3 linked regions of the Larkinella insperata genome follow. The protein of the gene in region 1 binds, or shares a complex with, the protein of each later gene. Links are inferred from orthologs where the notes say so. Each region holds a gene or a part of one and is shown in the gene's direction. Other genes may lie near its edges.

Region 1 (7,097 bases):
GGGGGGAGAGCTTCTGGGCGCGACCGGCCAAACCAAGCGTAAACATCCGGGACAGTTCAGCATCGTCCATCGGCGAAGGGGCGTCGCCTTCTTTCACGTAGGAAATACCGCCGGAGGTATCCAGCGGACCGTCGTTTCGCAACCGAACGGCCATTTCCACTACGCCGGGGTCATTTTTTTCCAGACCGACATAGCCCGTCAGGTTAGGCGTCTGGGTCTGCGTTACATACTGCCCCAACGCCGAAATCCGAAGTGCACCGGCTTCGGTGTATTCAAGCAATTCCATGGCGCAAAGCGCCGGAAAGAGCACGCTGGCCGGACGTTCTTTTAGTCCGAGCCGGCGGCTAAAGTCGGTAACGGAAAGTGGACCGTTCCTTAATTCTTCAAAAACATTCAGGTGGTGAACGGCGGCAATCAGCAGGCGGGAGCCAAACATGGCCCGCAAATGGCGGGTAATTGGGGCAGGGTCGAGTTGAGCGTTGTCTAGCATTACTTCAAGGGTTTGTTCGCCTTAAAGATAAGCAGGCAACCCGAAGCACCACGGTTTTCTGAGGACGTGGTCCGTTTGGCTACACCCGGATGCGTTCGTAAACCGGAGTGCCAGCGACCGGGTCGGTTCCGAATAATTCAACGTACTGCACTTTCGGCAGCAGGCCGGAATCGGAAGCCAGTTGGACAAAAACCTTCTGCAGGCAGGCTCTCCGGCCATTGATGGTGGTCAGGGCGATGGGCTTGCCTTGCTGTAGATCGACCCAGATGGGCCGTTTTTTGAACGCATTTAATTGAATTTCAAAACTGTTGTCGCTTTGAGCCAACGGCTTGTGTTTGTAACCGTACGCCATTTTCCACTGAAACATCGACAGCGACTCCCGCTGGCCCCGTTCGGCGTAGCGAATCCAGTAAACACTGACGGGGTCCTCGGCGTTGAGCCGTCGGCCGGTGGTTACATTGGCTTCGTAGATTACGGTATTGGCGTCGTTGCTCCGCTGAATGTAAAACAAGCGGTTGGGGGCGGGCGGTGGCACCGGAAATTCGCTGGCACCGCCCGATGCGGTTGTAAAGGCGCTGGTCAGTTCCAGCAGAAACAGCAGGAAGAAGACATGACGGTAGTTCATAGCAAGAATTCAGTAGCATGTTGTTGTTTACAGACCTAAGACCGCTATCTCCGCGCTTCCCCCTACGTCGTCGTCAAAAATTTAGGGGTCCGTCATTTTTTCTTCTACTTTCGCACAACTTAACTGCTTTCAGCGTTTTACGCAGGTATGAAGTCATTCTTGGTTCGTTTTGGGATTGTGCTGGCCGTGGTGGTCGTGGTCAATCTGTTGTCTTCTTTTTTGTTTTTCCGGGTTGATCTCACGCAGGAAGGTCGTTACACGCTTTCGGAAGCCACCGAAAATCTGCTGGCCAACCTCGACGATGATGTGCACGTCAACGTGTACCTGACGGGTAATTTGCCGCCCGGTTTCAAACGACTGGAAACCAGCATCCGGGAAACGCTGGCGGAATTTCAGGCCCGGGCTGGTCAGACGCTGACGTACCGTTTCATCGACCCGACCGCCAATCCGAACGAAAAACAACGCACGGAGTTTCAGACCCAGCTGCTTCAGAAGGGCCTGACGCCGACCAATCTGAATTTTACGGCGGAAGGCAACCAACGAACCGAACAGTTAATCTATCCCTGGGCCATTGTGTCGTACAAAGGCCGCGAATTGCCGGTGTTGCTGCTGCGCGGAAACCGCTCCAGTTCACCGGAAGAACAACTGAATCAGTCCATTGAAAACGTCGAATACGAGCTGGCGTCGGCGATTCGGCGGTTGACGATTCGGGAGAAAAAAGTCTTGGGGGTGACGGTTTCCTACACGGATGTCGAGCCGCTGCGCATGTCCGATCTGCTGGCTACCCTGCAGGAGTTTTACGACATTAAATTGATTGATTTACAGGCATCCCGCGATCTGGTGGGGCTGGATGGGCTGATTGTTCCCAAACCCGACCGCCCGTTTTCCGAAGCCGACAAATACAAGATCGACCAGTTTGTGGTCAACGGCGGCAAAGCCCTGTTTTTTGTCGACGGGTTGCGAATCGACAGCATCGGGCGCGAGGGCACCTACGCCCAGCCGCTCAACCTCAACCTGAACGACCTGTTTTTTCGCTGGGGTATTCGGCTCAACAACGACATTATCAAAGACCTGAGCTGCGCCTTTATTCCACTCAATGTGGGTAACATGGGCGATAAACCCAACGTGCAGTTGCTGCCGTGGCGGTTTTTTCCGTTGATCAACAATTTTGGCGGGGCGGCCAACCACAAAAGCCCGATTGTGCGAAACCTGGATGCAATATACAGCCGGTTTACCAGTACCCTCGATACCGTGCAGGCGCCGGGCATCACGAAAACGCCCCTGCTGCTGTCTTCACAATATACCAAAATCCTGAAGGCTCCGGCGCTGGTGAGCTACAACGAAGCCCGGCAGCAGCCCGACCCCCGTACCTACGACAGCGGGGTTCAGCTTATTGCCTGCCTGCTGGAAGGCCGTTTTCAGTCGCTCTACACCAACCGCATCCTGCCCGGCGATCCGCGCGCGGCTTCGTTCAAAGCGCAGGGGCAACCGTCGAAAATCGTAGTTTGCTCCGATGGGGATCTGCTGATCAACGACATCAACTACCGAACGAATACCCCGTACCCACTCGGCTACGAACGGTTCTCGAAAAACACATTTGCCAACAAGGATTTTGTGGTCAACGCGGTGAATTACCTGCTGGACGACAACGGGATTATTGGTGCCCGCACCCGGCAGGTGACGCTCCGGCCCCTGGACAAAATCCGGCTGCGCGAAGAGCGCCTTTCGTGGCAGCTTCTGAACCTGTTGGGACCGGTGCTTCTGGTTGGTTTTGTGGGGGTTGTGTGGCAGTTCGCGCGCCGGAGGAAGTATGCGTGAGGGATTTTAAGTTATTTCGCGGGGTTGAGCAGAGAACGTCGGAGCTTAGCGGAGAACGACTCTGCTTACCGCCAAAGAAACTCCGCTAAACTCCGCGAAATAGTCTCCACCGTTTCCACTATTTTTCCTACTTTTGTTCTTATTGGACAAACGGCCCCAAATAAAATTGCATATGAAATTTATCGTTTCCTCCTCCGTATTACTCAAGCAACTTTCAGCCATCAACGGTGTGGTGGCAACGAACCCCATTGTGCCAATTCTGGAGAATTTTCTCTTCAAACTGGAAGATGACACCCTGACGGTGACGGCGTCCGATCTGCAAACCACGATGATTACCAACATTACCGTGGAGTCGTCGGAGAAGGGAGCCATTGCCATTCCGGCCAAGCTGCTGCTGGATACGCTGCGCGGCCTGCCCGAACAACCGATTACGTTCAACGTCAATACAGAAACATTCGGAACGGAAATCCTGACCGACAACGGTCGCTACAAATTATCCGGCGAAAACCCCATCGACTTCCCGAAAATCCCGTCGGTCAACCGTAGCCTGTCGGTGGAACTGTCGTCAGACGCCCTGCTGAGCGCCATCAACAACACCGTCTTTGCCACCAGCACCGACGACCTGCGCCCGGCCATGACGGGGGTGTACCTGCAACTGAGTGAAGAAAGCGCGACGTTTGTGGCCACCGACGGTCACCGGCTGATCCGTTACCGTCGGATGGACATCAGCTCGCCCAGCAACTCGTCGATGATTATTCCGCGGAAAGCCCTGACGCTGCTGAAGGCGTCGCTGCCTGAGGATGCGGTGGTGCGGGCTGAGTTCAGCCAGTCGAACGCGTCGTTTACGTTTGGCAATACGCAGATGATCTGCCGGTTGATCGACGAGCGGTTCCCGGATTTCGAAAATGCCATTCCGGTAAACAACCCCAACGTAATGACCATCGGCCGGACCGACATCCTGAATTCGCTGAAGCGGATCATGATTTACGCCAACCGGACGACCCACCAGATCCGGCTTTCGCTGAAAACGAACTCGCTGACCATTTCCGCCGAGGATTTGGATTACAGCAACGAAGCCAACGAAAAACTGCTCTGCGATTACGACGGTGATGCGCTGGAAATCGGCTTCAACGCCAAATTCCTGACCGAGATGCTCAACAACCTGAGCGCCAAAATGCTCTCGTTCGAGATGTCGGCCCCCAACCGCGCGGGCCTGGTCATCCCGGCCGACAAGGAAGAAAACGAAGATATCCTGATGCTGGTCATGCCGGTTATGCTGAATACGTACGCGTAATTCCCGTTCAAGACCCATTTAATCATTTCTAGCCCGGAACCCTCGTTCCGGGCTTGCGTTTTTTGTGTGGGTTCGTATATTTGAATTTGTTGCTTACTCTAACCTGACGGCAAATCACTTCTTTTATTTGTTTTTCAGCAGCTTATCAGTTCTGCTTAGGAACGGATTGATGGTGGAACGTGAGGTGCGGGTAAGGGCAGTCAGTCATTACTACGGATCCTTAATTTGCTATGAAAGTCTCTCCTGCGGAACCGTTTCAATTGGTGTACTCACTTCTGGAGCACGAGTTTCTGGGTTATTTGTTTGAAGCATTCGTGGTTCAACTGAATCCTCGTGGTGAGTTGACCCTGCAAAATCAGACAATATCGGCCAAAAACGCGGGCGAATTTGCCAGTGAGCTGGACGAAGCAGACTTCGAACTGGTTCGGATTATCGATGAAATGCAGCAGGATGTGATTTTGAAAAAATTCAATCCGAAGAAGCTGCCGGCGGTCGATTTTTTCCTGAAAGTATACGATCCGCAGAAAGGTGATAAGGAGTTACAGGATCGCATCTGCGAGTACCTCGAAATCCGCCGGGCCATGATTCTGGAACGGCTGGCAGACAAGAAATTATTTGTCATGGGCAGCGACGGCAATCCGGCCTGGATGGCCATTGAGCGGATGCCGCAGAAAGCCCGGGTTTTCTTCAATTTTGTTCGGACCGAAACCGCAACCGAATACTTTCCGATCATCAAATACAGGGGCGAACGGGTTGAATTCCAGTTCAAGGATGCGTTACTGATTTGCGACGAACCGGCCTGGATGATGGTCGGAAACCGGCTGTTTCATTTTGAAAATAAGGTTGACGGGAAAAAACTGCGGCCCTTCTTGCAGAAACGCAACATTGTTATCCCGAAGAATATTGAAGATCAATACTATAACCGCTTCGTTGCTCCCCTGATTGCCTCCTACGATGTCTACGCGCGGGGATTTGAAATTCGGGATGAAGAACTGACGCCCGCACCGGTGTTGACGGTTTCCGAGCAGGTCGACCACCGCGCCGTTCCTTCGCTTTTTGATTCGGTGGGGGCCAACGGCGGGGTTCACCGGAACGGCAACGGCTCCTCAGGGCGCATGAGCGACGTGATGACGGAGGTGGGGCCGACCCCATCTTTCGATGATTCACAAGTGGTTTTTGATCTATTGTTTCGGTACGGCCAATTCACGTTCCGGTACGACGGTTTTACGGATTCTTCCAACGTCAGCATCGAAAAGCAGGGCGAGAATTACATTTTTCACAAAATCCGCCGGGATATCCGAAAGGAGCAGTCGACGCTTTTCTGGCTGAAGGCAAACGGCCTCGAATTAAAGGATAACGGCCACTCCCGGTTGGGCAAGGCTGCAGCTTTCGAGTGGCTCCAGCAAAACCACAACCTGCTGATGGAAGCCGGATTTCAGGTTTCGCAGCACGCCAACGATCCCAAACGGTATTTCCTAGGCTACTCGTCCATTGTGGTTTCCATCAACGAAACCCGCGACTGGTTTGATATTTACGCCAAAGTGCAGTTTGGGGAGTTTGAAATTCCGTTTATCAAGCTGCGGACGCTGATTCTGAACAAAAAGCGGGAGTTTACGCTGCCCAACGGTGAAATCGCGGTTATTCCGGAAACCTGGTTTACCAAATATTCCGAATTGTTTGCCTTCATGGAGCACGAAGCCGACAGCGACCGGCTGGTGCTTCACAAACACCACATCGCGCTCGTGCAGGAGTTGCAGGAAGAGAGCCTGGCGTCGGCAGTTATCAGCCGGAAGCTCGAACAACTGCGGAGCTTTGAAGAAATTGGCTCCCATCCGTTGCCTGGCGGCTTCAAAGGCTCGTTACGGCCTTACCAGAAAGCGGGCTATGACTGGCTGCAATTTCTGAATCAATACCGGTTCGGCGGCTGTCTGGCCGACGACATGGGCTTGGGCAAAACCGTGATGACGCTGGCGTTTCTGCAATCGCAGAAGGAAGCGGGCCACAAGGAACCCACGCTGCTGGTGATGCCTACGTCGCTGCTCTACAACTGGGAGCTGGAAGCCCGGCGGTTTACGCCCGATCTGCGCGTGATGTCATACACCGGCACCTACCGGGATAAAAATACCGCCCAGTTTGATGATTACGACCTGATTCTGACCTCCTACGGCATTGTCCGGATCGACATCGACCTGCTGAAAAGCTACCGGTTTCATTACATCATTCTGGACGAATCGCAGGCCATCAAAAACCCGTCGTCGCACATTACGCGGGCGGTCATGCAGCTCGATTCGGCGCACCGGCTGATTCTGACCGGAACGCCCCTGGAAAACAGTACGATGGATTTGTGGACGCAGATGACGTTTATTAACCCCGGTTTGCTGGGCAGCCAGACGTTTTTCCGCAACGAGTTTCTGGTGCCGATTGAAAAGAAGAACGACGAGCAGAAAACGCAGCGGCTTTACGGCATCATCAAACCGTTTATGCTGCGCCGGCATAAATCGCAGGTGGCGCGCGATTTGCCCGAAAAAGTGGAGAGCATTCACTACAGTGACATGTCGCCGGAGCAGGAAAAACAGTACGAGGAAGCCAAATCGTACTACCGGAACCTGATTCTGGAGCGCATCGAAGAAGACGGAATGGCGAAATCACAGATGGTGGTGTTGCAGGGCCTGACCAAACTTCGGCAGATTGCCAACCACCCGCGGATGATCGACGAAACCTACGAAGGTAATTCCGGCAAGCTGGACGATATGGTGATGCGCTTGGAGGGCGCAATGGCGGATAACCACAAAATTCTGGTGTTCAGCCAGTTTATCAAACACCTGGACGTGGTGCAGCAGTACCTGCAGGAGCGCGGCATTCAGTATGCC
Region 2 (6,982 bases), 1.5 Mb from region 1 along the record:
AATGGCGCGGGCGTTCCGGAAGCCATTCGCAACAAAATATTCCTTCCCAACTTTACTACGAAAGAAGGAGGTTCAGGGTTGGGTCTGGCTATTGCCAAACGGGGTATTGAACATGCCGGTGGTAGCATCTGGTTTGAAACGGAAACCGGCGAAGGAACTACCTTCTTTATTACCTTACCGCACATACTTTCCGTTGGAGCGGGAAGTGGTTTGAAAGGGGAGAGCGTAGGCCAAAGTTGAGACACTAGCGAAGTGCCATGATAAAAGTAAGCTCGGTATAAGGCTTATTCATCGTCAATTGTAACGTGCTTCCAGTTTTCGCCGGAGCGAATCCGGTTCAGTTGGGTGTGGGTAATACCAAACTGCTTGGCAATCATCTTCAAACGGTTTTTCTCATTTTTCAGCAGTTTCTTAATCATCTTTACCTTCGATTCCGTGAGCTTGTAATTGCGGGTCCGGCGGGGAATTTCCCGGTTCAGAATGTTTGGACTGGTGCGGTTGTGCTCAATCATCTCCTCTTTCGATACCCACTTCAGATTTTGATAATGATTGTTCTTCTTATCGTGGTCGAGATGGATGACAAACGTCTGGTCCGAATGTTCGCGCGTTAAGAACATCTCGGCGACCAATTTGTGAAAATACCGGTTGATGGTTTTCCCCCCCGTTCGAATATTAAGTGAGCGATACCCCTGAATGGTAGAGCCATTGATGAGCGTACCCTCTTTGGGGGCATTTTGAAAGCTCTTCATGCGGCCGAAGTTGGAAACTTCGTAGTGCGGTGGATTTTCGACTCCGTCAAATTGGACTTGTACCCATTTTTCATTCCAGTAATTACTGGTACGTTTATCTGTCATTTTGGGATTAATGGTTAGTAACTAGGGCTGGGTTGTTGAACAATATATTAACGTAACTTCTAATCAACTGTTCGAGGAAATTTACAAAAAAATAGTATCAATCCATCAATATGCGACTATAACGAAAGGAATAAAACAATTTTTCCGATTCGGATGATCATGTGTTTGTTTAAGAATTGCACGAAAAGGTCTAAACAAACGAAACTTTTTAGGCGGAGACAGGCTAGGACAGTAGAAATGGTTTAATCAAGTCTGGAATGTATGTACGAAGTCTGGACGAATTGAGATTTGAAATATGAAACTAAACTGCCTCAATATAGTTTACAGATTAGTTACTTAGTAGCGTAAAGATGAAAAGAAAAACACTCGTTATAGGTGCCACTGAAAACCCGGAACGGTATTCTAACCGGGCAGCTAATCGTTTGGTGCAGCAGGGCCATGAAGTAGAATTGCTTGGTTCACGACCCGGAACAATCCGCAATAACCCCATCCACACCGGACAACCGGATCTGGCTGACATTGATACGGTTACGCTGTATGTGTCGGCCAAGAATCAGACAAACTTATACGACTATATCAAAAAAATAAAGCCCCGGCGCGTTATTTTTAATCCGGGAACAGAGAATCCTGCCTTTCAAAAAGAATTACAGCAGGAGGGAATTGAGCCTGTTGAAGCCTGTACGCTGGTTATGCTGTCAATCGGAACGTATTGAAAGCCGACAAAGGAAAAATCTTTAATAAAAATTTAACCCTTTAAGGCCGATAATTTAATCTGCCCTTACCACTTCAAAAGGGCTGAAGCCCAAGTAAAACCGCTGCCAAAAGCGGCCAGGCAAATCAGGTCACCCGGCTGGATTCGACCCTGCTCCCAGGCTTCGGTGAGCGCGATCGGGATGGATGCCGCTGTGGTATTGCCAAACCGCTGAATGTTGTTCACAACTTTCTCGGGTGGTAATTTCAGTTGCTGCCGGACGTAATCCGAGATGCGGATATTAGCCTGATGGGGCACCAGCAAGGCAATGTCCTCGGGGCTGTATCCGTTAGCCTGCAGCGCTTCCTGAATGACTCCCGCAAAGTGCACCGTTGCGTGTTTAAAAACCGCATTGCCGTTCATAAATACGTCAAAACCGCCCTCGTCAATCATTTCCTTCGTGGCCGCGCGTGAAGGTCGGCTGCTGCCCGGCTCACGGATGTAAAGCTCCTCAGCGTAACGGCCGTCGGCGTGCAGGTGGGTTGATAAAATACGGTGTTCGGGATCGTCGGTGGCCTGCAAAACGGCCGCACCCGCGCCATCCCCGAAAATAACCGCTACATTCCGGCCCGCTGTGCTTTTGTTGATCCAGGTGGACTGAATCTCCGAACCCACCACCAGAACCGTTTTGTACATACCGGTCTTAATAAACTGATCCGCAATGGAAAGCGCGTATACGAAGCCGGAACACTGGTTTCGAATATCGATGACGCCGATGCCTTCCAGACCCATCTCGCGCTGCATCAGAAAGCCCGACCCGGGGAAAAAGTAGTCGGGCGTAATGGTGGCAAAAACAATTAAGTCAATATCCGACGGCTGTAGCCCCGCCCGTTCGATGGCCATGCGGGAGGCCGCCGTGGCCATGCTGGCGTTGGTATCCTTGCCGTACGTAAAATACCGGCGCTGCTCAATACCCGTGCGCTCCCGAATCCACTTGTCCGACGTGTCCATGTATTGCGTCAGATCCTGGTTGGTAACGACGTTTTCGGGAACGTAAAAACCCAGCCCGGTGATTGTTGAATAAGCCATTGTTTATGCCTTAATTTCCTTCAGTAAGGAATACTCTTCCCTAATTAAATGGGCCAGCGGTTGATCGCGGGCCGTATCGGCACCCCGTTACTGCTTTACTCCCTTATTTCTAACGAAAAATGAAACCAGGATGTATAAGAAAATAACCAACGGAAACCCCGCGAATCGCAAAACTAACAAGAGCAGGGCCGATGCGATCAGGAAAATGAATTTTACCTGATTGTCCCGCCAGCCGAAGGTTTTAAACTTGAACGCCAGCAACGGCAATTCGGCCACCAGCATGAACGAAAAGCCGACCAGAAAAAACAACGTAATGGGATTTTGCCACAGAAAAGCAAACTGGGGCTGGTAAGAACTCATCAGCGGAAAAGCCGCAATCAGGAGCGAATTGGCCGGAACGGGCAACCCGATGAACTGGTCGGACTGGCGGGTGTCGATGTTGAAATTAGCCAGCCGGATGGCCGACAGAAGCGCAACCAGATAAGCCGCATATGACCAGGTTCCGAGTCCCAACGACCACAACTCCTGGAAGATCAGGGTGGCGGGTAAAACCCCAAACGTCACAACGTCGGCCAGTGAATCCAGTTCTTTTCCGAAAGGACCCGACACGCCCGCCAGCCGGGCCACAAAACCGTCGCCAAAATCGAGCGCCCCCGCCAGCAGGATGAGCCAGGCCGCCAGCTCGGAATGCCCGCGTAGCGTCATGACCAGGCCGATGCAGCCGCAGAGCAGGTTGCCACAGGTCATGGCATTGGGGAGTTGTCGGAAAAGCGTGTTAATCGACTTTCAGTAGCTTAGGTGAAACGTTGGTTCGGTCAGAATCGGACTGGATACGGAAAATACCCTGTCGGAAATAACCGCGTAAATCTACGGGAGAGAGTTGTCAACTCAAATTTTTGGACGGAAGAAAAGAATTTTCTGTGGTAATCCCGCTGCACGAATGATTGGCAAAAACCGTTATTTCGTAGTAAATTGAAAGATTATTGGCATCAGAAATCATCGTTTTTAAGTGTGGAAGAGTCCGCCGTACGAAAGATAATTCACATTGATATGGACGCGTTTTACGCGTCCGTTGAGCAGCGGGACAATGCCGAATTGCGGGGGAAACCCGTGGCCGTGGGTGGTTCGCGCCAGCGGGGGGTGGTGGCGGCAGCCAGTTACGAGGCCCGGCAGTTTGGCGTCCGCTCGGCCATGGCATCTTCGGTGGCCGTTCGGAAATGTCCCGTATTGATCTTTGTCAAACCGCGCTTCGACGTTTATAAAGCCGTTTCCAGCCAGATACGGGCTATTTTTGCCGAATATACGGCGCTCATCGAACCGTTGTCGCTGGACGAAGCTTATCTGGACGTAACCGAAAATCTGAAAGGGATTCCCTCCGCGACGCAGATTGCCCAGGAAATCCGGGCTGAAATTCAGCAGCAAACTCAGTTGACGGCTTCGGCGGGGATTTCGTACAACAAGTTTCTGGCAAAACTAGCCTCCGACTTCCGTAAACCCAACGGATTTTATGTGATCAAACCCGCGCAGGGCCTGGCGTTCGTTGAGACGCTGACCGTCGGGCAGTTTCACGGTATTGGCCGGGTGACGGCGGCCCGGCTCAACGAGCTTGGCATTTTTACCGGCTGGGATTTGCGGCAGCAAACCGAAGCCTTTCTGAAACAACACTTTGGCAAGGCCGGAAGCTATTATTACACCATTGCCCGGGCGATTGACCACCGGCCCGTTACGCCCGACCGGATTCGCAAATCGATTGGTTCGGAAAATACGTTTGACCGGGATTTAAGCGCAGATTCTGAACTCGTTGAGGGGTTGCAACCGATGCTCGATTCGGTCTGGCGGTCGTGTCAACGCCTGGGGGTGGCTGGCCGTACGGTAACGTTAAAGGTGAAATTTGCCGATTTCGAGCAAATAACCCGCAGCCGGACAGCGTTGGGACCTATACTGCAAAAAGAGTTTCTGGATCGGATCGGCGTGGAGTTGTTAACGGCGCTTTTTCCGGTGCCCAAGGGGGTGCGGCTGCTGGGTATTTCGGTTTCGAACCTGGAAACTACCGATCAGCCCACCAGCCAGCAACTGCTGTTGCCTTTTTAAGAAAACGACCGTTACCGGTTTGTAAAAATACCGTCAGGTACCATACATCGGCTATTTTTTTATGTAATTTGTAGCCACTTTTTTTTCACCGAACACGCTATGAACGCCCGACCGAAACCAAACCGTTATTACATGATGTCGAACGGCCCGGCATTGATGACGGAATGGAGTCTGAAAGAACTTAAGCCGACTGATAGCCCCCTGCCCATCAAACTGACGAAGCAGTGGCTGCTGGCTTTTGGTTTTCGGCCCGACGCGCGGGGGCAGTACTGGACGCTGGAAGACTGCCGGTTAATTCCGGGTGTCAACTGCTGGCTGTGCGTGCATTCGCGTCGGTATCTGCGGTTCGTGCATGAACTGCAGGATTTGTTCGACGATCTCTATAAATATACGGAACTGAGGCTGAAAACTGGCCTTAACAGCCTGCATGTGCCGACCATTCTGCCAACATCCGTTCGTGCTTCTAAGCTTTAGCGGTGTAACCCACGTGTCACTAAATACTGAAAGGAGCGACTATTGGGTTTATTGAATCATGATTTTTTTCGTATGCAGATTGCCGCACAGATTAACGCGTAAAATATAGACGCCCGCACTCAAGCCATCCAATCGTACTTCCATATCTCCAGGTGACTTCAGGGCGCGGTAGGGGACTTTGTACGCCCTCCCCTGGGCATCGGTAACGGCTACATTCACCTCCGTACACTGACTATCAATTCCCTGGATGACTACATGGTTAGCGGTGGGATTGGGGTAAATCGCAAAGGGTTTGGCAACGGGCTGAGACGGTACTACCTCAATCAACGCCACCCAATCCTCATTCACGGCATCCGGGGGCGTACCAATGGATTGCGGACCGCTACCGGCGACCGAACGCACCGAACCGTCCTGCAGGGAGCCGCCGTTGCGGGGATCATACCATTTTACCGAGTAGGTATCCTCCGTGCTTAAGGTAATGGTGGCTGTTCCGCCGTCTTTGAGGTAAACCACATACAGCTTGCCTTCCTGGCCTAACACCCAGCCCCGGCTGACGTTGTTTAAGACCGTAGCCTCTTTAACGGGTACGTGCGCATTGAAAAAATTCAGGGCATTCCGGTTGAAGCGCCACATCTTGGCCCGTGAGCGGAAGTCTTCGGCGGCCAGATCGGTTTCGCCGGTGTTGCCACCAAAATAGTATTCAATACCGGCTCCACCAGCCATCAGGTTGCCCCACAAGCACTCCTGCCGCATACCATCCTGATTGTCGGCCACAGTACCTCTTTTGCCTTTGTAATCGGCATCGGTGGACACGCCCACGGAATTCTGCTCATCGTTGGCCACAATCCACTTCTTGCTCGCCAGATTCGACTGCTGCACCCATAGTTTGGTTTCCTTGTAAACATTGTTCCAGTCGGTCTGGATCGAAACCCCACTGTAGTCGGACTGATTGCCCAATAAAGGGGTGTAGGCTTCGTTCTGCTGTTTCACGTTGGTGTGCAGGACGATGTTGCTCTTGTACGGGTCATGCTCGTAGAAGTACTGGGCCATGTCCTTGCGCTGCTGGGTGGTCTGAATGTTTTCTTCACCGATGTTCCAGTTCAGGGCCAGGTGATGACCAAACCGGGCGATCAGTTCGCGGTAGTACAGCCTGCGCTGAACCCCCACCTCGCCACCGTCCAGCAACGTGCAGTTTTCCTTCTCCTGGGTTTTGAAGTGCAGATACATCCCGAGCTTTTCACTGTGCTCAAAAACCATTTCCCACTGATCCAGCTTCGAGCAGTCCATCCGGGTGAAATCTTCCGAACTCACGTACGGATACACATTTTTGTCATCGCCCTTGATGTTCATCGTCAGAAACGAGAAACTGTTGAGCTGCTGGCTGGCCAGGTAATTGATTGCCCCGATGATGCCCTTACCTTTGCTGCCCTGCCAGGTAGGGTCGCCCTCTTTCCAGTCCTGCACGTGAGGTCCCCAGGTTTTACGCCGACCCGCAATATTGGGCGTATTGTCAAAGTCGTTATAGGCCAGAAAGTTCTCCGGTGAGTCGACACCCCCTTTCACAAAATAGTCGCCGGTTTCGGCAAACTGCAAGTAGTGTTCGCCCACGTAGCGCAGACGGCCCTTGGCCCGAAGGTCTGTTCCTTTTTTGTCGGTTGCGGAGACGGTAATAGTTCCCGATTTACCGTCAACCAGTGACACGGCGGTTCCTTCAGCATCCTCGTCACTAACGGCAATATTATCGCCTTTCCGCATGGAGATGGTGTAGTTCCAGATGCCGGTT
Region 3 (7,056 bases), 2.0 Mb from region 1 along the record:
TGATGAGGCCGAGCGGGCGGTTAACCAGAAATAGTTCGTCCCGATCGGTTATGGACAGCAGATCCGTCAGATCAAAAAAGCGGATGAAGGCCCGGTGGTGAAAATTAAAAAGATAGGCGTTGAGGGCCGCAATAAATAGCAGGCTTAACGTGAAGAAATTTGCGTAAGCCGACGGCCGGCGCGGCAGAATGCTCAGGCGGGTTTCGGCGGCTGCGACTTCTTTCTGAGCCGCTGATTTAAGGTGCCCGATGAAAACCTGCTTATCGTCCACTCCCGGACTTCCGTGGACTGTCAGGAACAATTCGGGTTTGCGGTAGGCCCGGTATAAACTATCCAGATTCATGACCAGCCACTCGTTGGCGTTCAGCCTGCGCTTGAGGGCCGCATCAATAAACAGGTACCCGGTCTGGCGGGTTGAAATTAGGAGGTAGTACCGGCGGTTACTTTCGGCATCCAGAAAAAAGCTGACCGAATTGACCAGCGCGTGCTGTTCGTCAATGAAAGGCACGTAGGATTTATAGGTCTGATCATAGACCAACCAGTCATTGCGGAAGTCGTGGACGGGAAAAAACTGTTGATTCGGTCCAACTCCCTGCGCCCTACTCCCCAAAGCCCACAGCAGCAACGTGGACACAATCAAACAAAACCGCACAAAAAAACAGAGTTATGAATGATGAGTTATGAACGATGCATTCATACTTCATCATTCATAACTCATCCCTTTATTTTAATTTTTTCCGAGTGCTTTCAGCATCGTTTCTCCGATCAGAGCGGGTGATTCAACAACGTGAATACCGCATTCGGCCATAATACGCATTTTAGCGGCTGCGGTATCGTCCGCTCCGCCAATGATGGCACCGGCGTGGCCCATCCGGCGGCCTTTGGGGGCGGTTTGTCCGGCGATGAAACCGACCACCGGCTTTTTGTTACCACTAGCCTTGATCCAGTGGGCGGCTTCCGCTTCCATACCCCCACCGATTTCACCGATCATCACGATTCCTTCGGTTTCCGGATCGTTCATCAGCAGTTCAACGGCTTCCCGCGTGGTTGTGCCGATGATGGGGTCCCCCCCGATACCGATGGCCGTCGTCTGGCCCAGTCCTACTTTTGAGAGTTGGTCAACGGCTTCGTAGGTCAGCGTACCGGATTTTGAGACAATACCGATGGTGCCTTTTTTGAAAATGAAGCCGGGCATAATTCCCACCTTGCACTCTTCGGACGTCATAACACCCGGGCAGTTAGGTCCAATCAGCCGTACATCTTTATCTTTCAGGTATTCTTTCGCTACCATCATATCCTTGGTCGGAATGCCTTCGGTGATGCAGATGATTACTTTAATTCCGGCATCCGCGGCTTCCATGATCGCATCGGCAGCAAACGCGGGTGGAACAAAAATAATCGAAACATCAGCCCCCGCCTTTTCAACGGCTTCCTTCACGGTGTTGAATACGGGCCGATCGAGATGCGTCTGTCCGCCTTTGCCCGGTGTCACACCGCCAACGACGTTTGTGCCATACTCAATCATCTGCTGAGCATGAAATGACCCCTCAGAGCCCGTAAAGCCCTGTACGATAACCTTGGAATTCTTGTTAACTAATACGCTCATGATGAATGGAAAGCTATGCTATGCGTGTGAAGGTATAAGCTTTTGGAACCGGCGCAAAAGTAGAGCGAAATGGGTAAAGAACAAAGTTAAGAGTGAAGAGTTAAGAATTAAGCGTTAAAAGAGCGGCCTTCAGCTCTTTCCGCGCCGTGCGTAACGCTCAAGACTTTTGCCTTTTTCTTCTAAAAATTGTTATTTCCAGCATGAACCTATCAAATATGCTTTCAGAGGCCGTGCTGGCTTTTACAGGAATTTGGGTCTTTTGGCGGTACTTTCAGGGGTTGAGTTGGTATAATCGAATTTTGTGGGGGCTTTTTTTAATGACCATTTCCATGACGGCGCTGGTCGGAATTCTGAAATATGCTGGGGTTCAGAGCATCATTCCGCTGCATTATTCCCTGGAAACGCTGGCCGGTAGTCTGGGGGTAGTGTGCGTCATTGTCGGAGTCTGGGGAATTGTCCTAAAGCAGCAGATTCCAAAAAGCAGTTTCTTGATCACGATCTTGCTGGGAATCGGTTTGTTTCTTCTCTTGTTACTGAACCCGACGGTAGGCGCCTTTCGCGCTGTGGTTCCTTCTTTGGGGATGGTAATCGTTCTCCTAATCGCTTTTCTGGGCGTTATTCGCCGGGATTCGCGCGCTTCCTGGATCGTGGTCGCCGTCATGATTCTGGCGCTGGCTACCCGCGTCGGCCGGTTAAATAATTTACCCATCCATCCAGCCGACTTTTATCATTATACCCTTTCATTATCAATCCTTTGCTTCGGCAAATCCGTCAAGGGCCTGCGTGAGCAAATGTAGCGGACGGAGATTTTAACCAGCAAGGTTCCAACTTTTTGGCTAACTTGCACCATGGATAATTTTGTTGTCTCGGCCCGAAAATACCGTCCGGCAACCTTCGACACCGTCGTCGGGCAGGCACACATAACGACTACGCTTAAGAATGCGATTTTAACCAATCACCTGGCGCAGGCTTTTCTGTTTTGCGGACCGCGCGGGGTTGGAAAAACAACGTGTGCCCGCATCCTGGCTAAAACCATCAACTGCCAGAATCTGGGTAAAATTCAATCGGCGGATGCCGTCGAACCCTGCGATCAGTGCGAATCGTGCGTCAGCTTCAACCAGAACGCGTCGTTCAACATTCACGAACTGGATGCGGCTTCCAACAATTCGGTGGAAGACATCCGGAACCTGATTGACCAGGTGCGCTACCCACCCCAGTCGGGAAAATACAAGATTTACATCATTGACGAGGTTCACATGCTCTCGCAGGCCGCTTTCAACGCGTTCCTGAAGACACTCGAAGAACCTCCCTCCTACGCCATTTTTATTCTGGCGACCACCGAGAAACACAAGATTCTGCCCACAATCCTGTCGCGCTGCCAGTTGTTTGATTTCAACCGGATCCAGCCCCGCGACATCAGCAATCACCTGGCCAATATTGCCCAGAAAGAAAGCATTCAGGCGGAATACGAAGCCCTCGAACTGATTGCCCAGAAAGCGGACGGCGGTTTGCGCGACGCCCTCTCGATGTTCGACCTGAACGTGACGTTTTCGGAAGACCGCATTTTGCGTTACAAGGAAGTGCTGGAAAACCTGCACATTCTGGATTACGACTATTACTTCCGGCTCACCGACCTGCTGCTGGCGGCCAATCTGCCACAAAGCCTGCTGTTGTTCGACGAAATTCTGCGGAAAGGATTCGACGGTCATCAATTTATCGTCGGCCTGAGTGAGCATTTCCGGAATTTGCTGGTGTGCAAGGATGCGACTACTGTTGAGTTGCTTCAGGTTACCGAAACCATTCAGCAGAAATACCTGCAACAGGCCGCCGAAGCGCCCATGAGCTTTCTGCTGTCGGCGCTGAGCGTCGGAGCCCAGTGCGACATGAATTACAAGGCCGCTAAAAACCAGCGGCTGCACGTGGAAGTCTGCCTGATGAAGCTGGCGAATCTGCCGAACGTCCTTGATGTGTCGGCGCTACCGGCTTCGCCCGATCAATCGAACCAAAGCAATCCTCAACCTGCCGAGCGGGTTGAAAAAAAAAAGGACAGCTCACCTGACCACCAGCCCGTAAGTACAAACGGGACAAACGGAGCAGCGGCCCCCATCCCGTCGCATCCGGGTGAGCCTACGAACGGTAATCACCTGAAAACGAACGGAAACGGCGCGGTAAAAACCGTTGCGGAGCGTCCTCCCGTTGTTGCCGAAATTCCCAAACCCGTCAGCAGCCGACTGCGCACGACAACCAATTTGGTTTCGATGGAGCGGCCGGCCCTGGTTGTGGATACTGGTGCGGCAACCGCTGTGGTTGAAGCGCCCGAACTGCCGAAAGTTGACAAACCGTTTATTTTCGAGCAGCTCAAAGGGGCCTGGAATACGTTTACCCGCCTGCGCGATCAGCAGGGTGGTTCGCAGACGGAGCAGGTGATGCTCAACCGGGAGTTTGTCCTCGACGGCACAACCATTCACATTGCCCTCGACAATTCCCTGCAGGTTGATTTGCTGAACGATTTGCGGCAGGATTTGCTCACCTACCTCCGGCGGGAGTTGCAGAATAGCCAGATTCAGCTTGTTCATTCGGTTGCCGTGCAGGAGACGCGCCGGATGATCTACACTCCACAGGACAAATTCAATTACCTGGCCGAAAAAAACCCGGCCCTGCTGGAGTTGAAGCGGACACTGGGGCTGGATGTGGATTACTAAGAGTGACTTGGTTTAGAATTAGAACGGCCTTCATCTATCCGACTCATTTAGGGAGGAATCGGGATCAATGAAGGCCGTCGCCAAAATTTACTTTTGGAAAGTAAGCGTAACTGGCTCTCCGTCTGCAGTTACCATCATCTGAAGCGTTTGCCCTGCTTCGTTCAACTGAATCCCCGCATCGCTCCGTTGCCCGTTGGCAACCATATAATATTTACCGCCGTCTTTTTCCCACTGGGCCGACTGCGATTGCGTCTGGCAGTCTGTTGACCCTTGTTGTTTGGGGGCAGATACCGTCAGGGTCAGCGTTTTTTCATCCGCCACAAATCGGGTGTCTTTGTAACAAGCCAGATTAGCAACATCGGCGGTTTGACCATTTGCCTGAAGCGTTTTCAAATACCACGAACCAATGATTGGGTCCTGGTTAGGTTGTGGATCATCATTTTTCTCTTTGCAGGAAAACTGAACGAGAGCAATAGCGAGCAAACCGGATAAAATGCGTGTTTTCATGGCGTTGACAGATTACATTTTGTGAATGGATAGACTGCCGCCTAACCCTCAACCGATCGGGCGTCAGTGGTAAGACAACGGCAAAGTTCCGGCAGAAACGGACTTCGCACAATCCACGAAAACCAGTAATTTACAGGTGATTGCTGCGAAAATCAGCGGTTTGAGAAGAAAATCAGGCAGCGTTTAAGCCGAAAAAACCTTCGCCGGATTATCCACCAGAAGCTGTTTCCACTCTTTCTGGGTGAATCCTTTTTTGTTTAATTCAGGCATCAGTCGCCGGAACAAAACCGTGTAATCCCGCCCAATGGAGCCGCCTTCGGGCTGGGCCGGATCGTACCAACCGGCATCGTGGGAAAGCAGGGTGCGGTGCAAAAGCCGGTTTTCTTTCATCAGCAGCAGGTTCTCCGCGTACTGCCCGACGTTGCTGTCGTCCAGCCCATCCAGGCTTACCCAGGCTCCCTCCCGAACGGCGCGGGCGTAATGCACCATGTTCTGCCCCTGCGCATGAACCCAGACAAAGGCCGCCGGATCAACCCCTTCCTGCTTGAGCACGTCAATTTGCTCAAACGCCGGAACGTAAGGCCCCGTATGGGAGTAGATGGGCAGTCCGGTGCGCTTGTGCGTGCGGGCGGCTGCCGTAATCAGTTTGCGGTGTAAGTCCGATAGAGGGCCGGGATTCACGCCAATCTTCAGGAAAGCCGGTCGGATGCCGGTTCCGTCAATCCCGTTCTGAAATTCGGCCACCCAGCGGTCGGCCAGTTGGTCGGCGGTTTCGGTGCGCGCGTGGGCGGGCAGGTACTTGTCGTTCGACGCGCCGTAGTAGCCGGTGTTGGTCAGCAGTTGAACTCCCGATTTTTCAGATAATTCCTGCAGCAGCCGCGGATCCCGGCCCAGGTAAGCCGGTGTACACTCAACCAGCGTTCGGACGCCCAGTTGCCGCAGGGTTTGCAGATACGGAAGCATTTTTGCGACGACTACCGGGCGCTCCCAGCGATCTAAGCTGCTTTTATCCGCCCCGATGAAATCGACCAGAATGTGTTCGTGAATGAGCGTCATGCCCAGTTCCGACGCCCGGATGCTCCCCCTAACGGTGTTAACCCGCGGTTTTGCCGCAAGAACCGACCCGAATCCGGCGGCTAACGAAGTTTTCAGGAAGGTCCGGCGTTTCATAGCAGTCGGCGATCAGGATTTCAGGTAGTTCTTGGCTTCGCGGATGGTGGATTTGTATTCGGCCACACTCAGGGCCTTCTTGTACATGGCCTTGGCCCGGTTTCGGTCGCCCGCCCGGGCCGCAATACGCGCCAGGCCGCTGTAGGCCTGAGCCGCAAATTCTTTGGTGTGTACGTCGTCGACCGGCAATTTAATAGCGGCCTGGTATTGTTCCGTCGCCAGTTTGAGATCACCGTTCATCTTCTCGGCCACCAACCCTTCCAGCACGTGTACCGGCATGGCCAGAAATTTCTGCGGAAGTTTCTGAAGCCGCTCGATGTAAGGCTGTGCTTCGCGGTAACGCCCCGCCAGCACCAGCGCTTCGGCCCCCATCAGGTTGAAAATCGGATTCTGGGGATACTTATCGGCCAGCGGTTTCATTACCGCAGCCGCGCGCGCGGGCTGTCCTTCGTGTTCCAGGTAGATATGGCCCAGGTAAATAGCCGTTTCGGTCCGGGTAAAAAGCCCTTGCCGGATCGCCGTTTCCATTTGTTTCATGCCCAGCGGCATATCGCCGTCCTGAAAAAAAATCAGCAACGGTTTCGACGCCGGGTGATCCAGCGGATACCGTTCCCGGTAATAATTATAAAGTCCGGTTGAGAAATAAAATTCCGGATTTTTTTCCATCAGCTTAAACCCCTTTTTCAAATACCCGTACGCTTTCTGCGCTTCGCCAACGGCTTTTAGCGTTTCGTCGTCGTAGTGGTATTTCATGGCCAGATACCCGTGCGACGCCAGTGAAAAGAAGACGCCTTCCGGGTCATTCGCGTTGCGATCCAGTAGTTTTTTCGACAGCGCAATGCCCTGATTGAGGTTGTTGACGTATTGGGTGGTTGCGGCTTTGTTTTCTTTCAGCGGCAGGTGCTGCCAGTAAAGTTGGATGGCTTTCATGACCGGCACCACCGGATGCTGCGGATATTTTGCCTTTACTGCCCGGATATATTCGTCGGCTTCGTCGAATTCGTAGTTATAAATTTTGTCTGTCGCCTTCAGAATAACCTGCTGAATGCCAGCATCTTCCAGCAACTGTGC

Evidence for each region.
Region 2: the proteins of dnaN (region 1) and dinB are in contact, whole or in part, in a solved structure (PDB 1OK7), measured with the Escherichia coli proteins. The link is inferred for Larkinella insperata from one-to-one orthologs.
Region 3: the proteins of dnaN (region 1) and OQ371_RS02700 are in contact, whole or in part, in a cryo-EM structure (PDB 8GIZ), measured with the Escherichia coli proteins. The link is inferred for Larkinella insperata from one-to-one orthologs.

The regions. Positions count from the first base shown.
Region 1 is NZ_CP110973.1:2,704,695-2,711,791, forward strand. What follows is about bases 2,185-5,166. They hold dnaN (DNA polymerase III subunit beta), read left to right. Parts: upstream 2,185-3,105; coding sequence 3,106-4,227; downstream 4,228-5,166. Other genes in these bases: gldG (gliding motility-associated ABC transporter substrate-binding protein GldG), read left to right, coding at 2,185-2,933; OQ371_RS10960 (DEAD/DEAH box helicase), read left to right, coding at 4,458-5,166. Outside these bases: OQ371_RS10940 (methyltransferase), read right to left, coding at 1-490; OQ371_RS10945 (DUF4833 domain-containing protein), read right to left, coding at 570-1,115; more of gldG, read left to right, coding at 1,263-2,184; more of OQ371_RS10960, read left to right, coding at 5,167-7,097. UniProt on the Escherichia coli protein: Confers DNA tethering and processivity to DNA polymerases and other proteins. Acts as a clamp, forming a ring around DNA (a reaction catalyzed by the clamp-loading complex) which diffuses in an ATP-independent manner freely and bidirectionally along dsDNA.
Region 2 is NZ_CP110973.1:4,224,677-4,231,658, forward strand. What follows is about bases 2,819-5,685. They hold dinB (DNA polymerase IV), read left to right. Parts: upstream 2,819-3,645; coding sequence 3,646-4,725; downstream 4,726-5,685. Other genes in these bases: pssA (CDP-diacylglycerol--serine O-phosphatidyltransferase), read right to left, coding at 2,819-3,414; OQ371_RS17045 (hypothetical protein), read left to right, coding at 4,825-5,199; OQ371_RS17050 (DUF5060 domain-containing protein), read right to left, coding at 5,248-5,685. In the rest of the region: OQ371_RS17015 (sensor histidine kinase), read left to right, coding at 1-240; OQ371_RS17020 (HNH endonuclease), read right to left, coding at 285-854; OQ371_RS17025 (CoA-binding protein), read left to right, coding at 1,205-1,567; OQ371_RS17030 (3-oxoacyl-ACP synthase III family protein), read right to left, coding at 1,633-2,634; more of pssA, read right to left, coding at 2,722-2,818; more of OQ371_RS17050, read right to left, coding at 5,686-6,982. UniProt on the Escherichia coli protein: Poorly processive, error-prone DNA polymerase involved in translesion repair and untargeted mutagenesis. Copies undamaged DNA at stalled replication forks, which arise in vivo from mismatched or misaligned primer ends.
Region 3 is NZ_CP110973.1:693,866-700,921, forward strand. The notes cover bases 1,941-4,881. They hold OQ371_RS02700 (DNA polymerase III subunit gamma/tau), read left to right. Parts: upstream 1,941-2,454; coding sequence 2,455-4,308; downstream 4,309-4,881. Other genes in these bases: OQ371_RS02695 (DUF6962 family protein), read left to right, coding at 1,941-2,403; OQ371_RS02705 (hypothetical protein), read right to left, coding at 4,396-4,815. In the rest of the region: OQ371_RS02685 (DUF4271 domain-containing protein), read right to left, coding at 1-652; sucD (succinate--CoA ligase subunit alpha), read right to left, coding at 728-1,606; more of OQ371_RS02695, read left to right, coding at 1,753-1,940; OQ371_RS02710 (phosphotriesterase family protein), read right to left, coding at 4,999-5,985; OQ371_RS02715 (tetratricopeptide repeat protein), read right to left, coding at 5,998-7,056. UniProt on the Escherichia coli protein: Part of the beta sliding clamp loading complex, which hydrolyzes ATP to load the beta clamp onto primed DNA to form the DNA replication pre-initiation complex.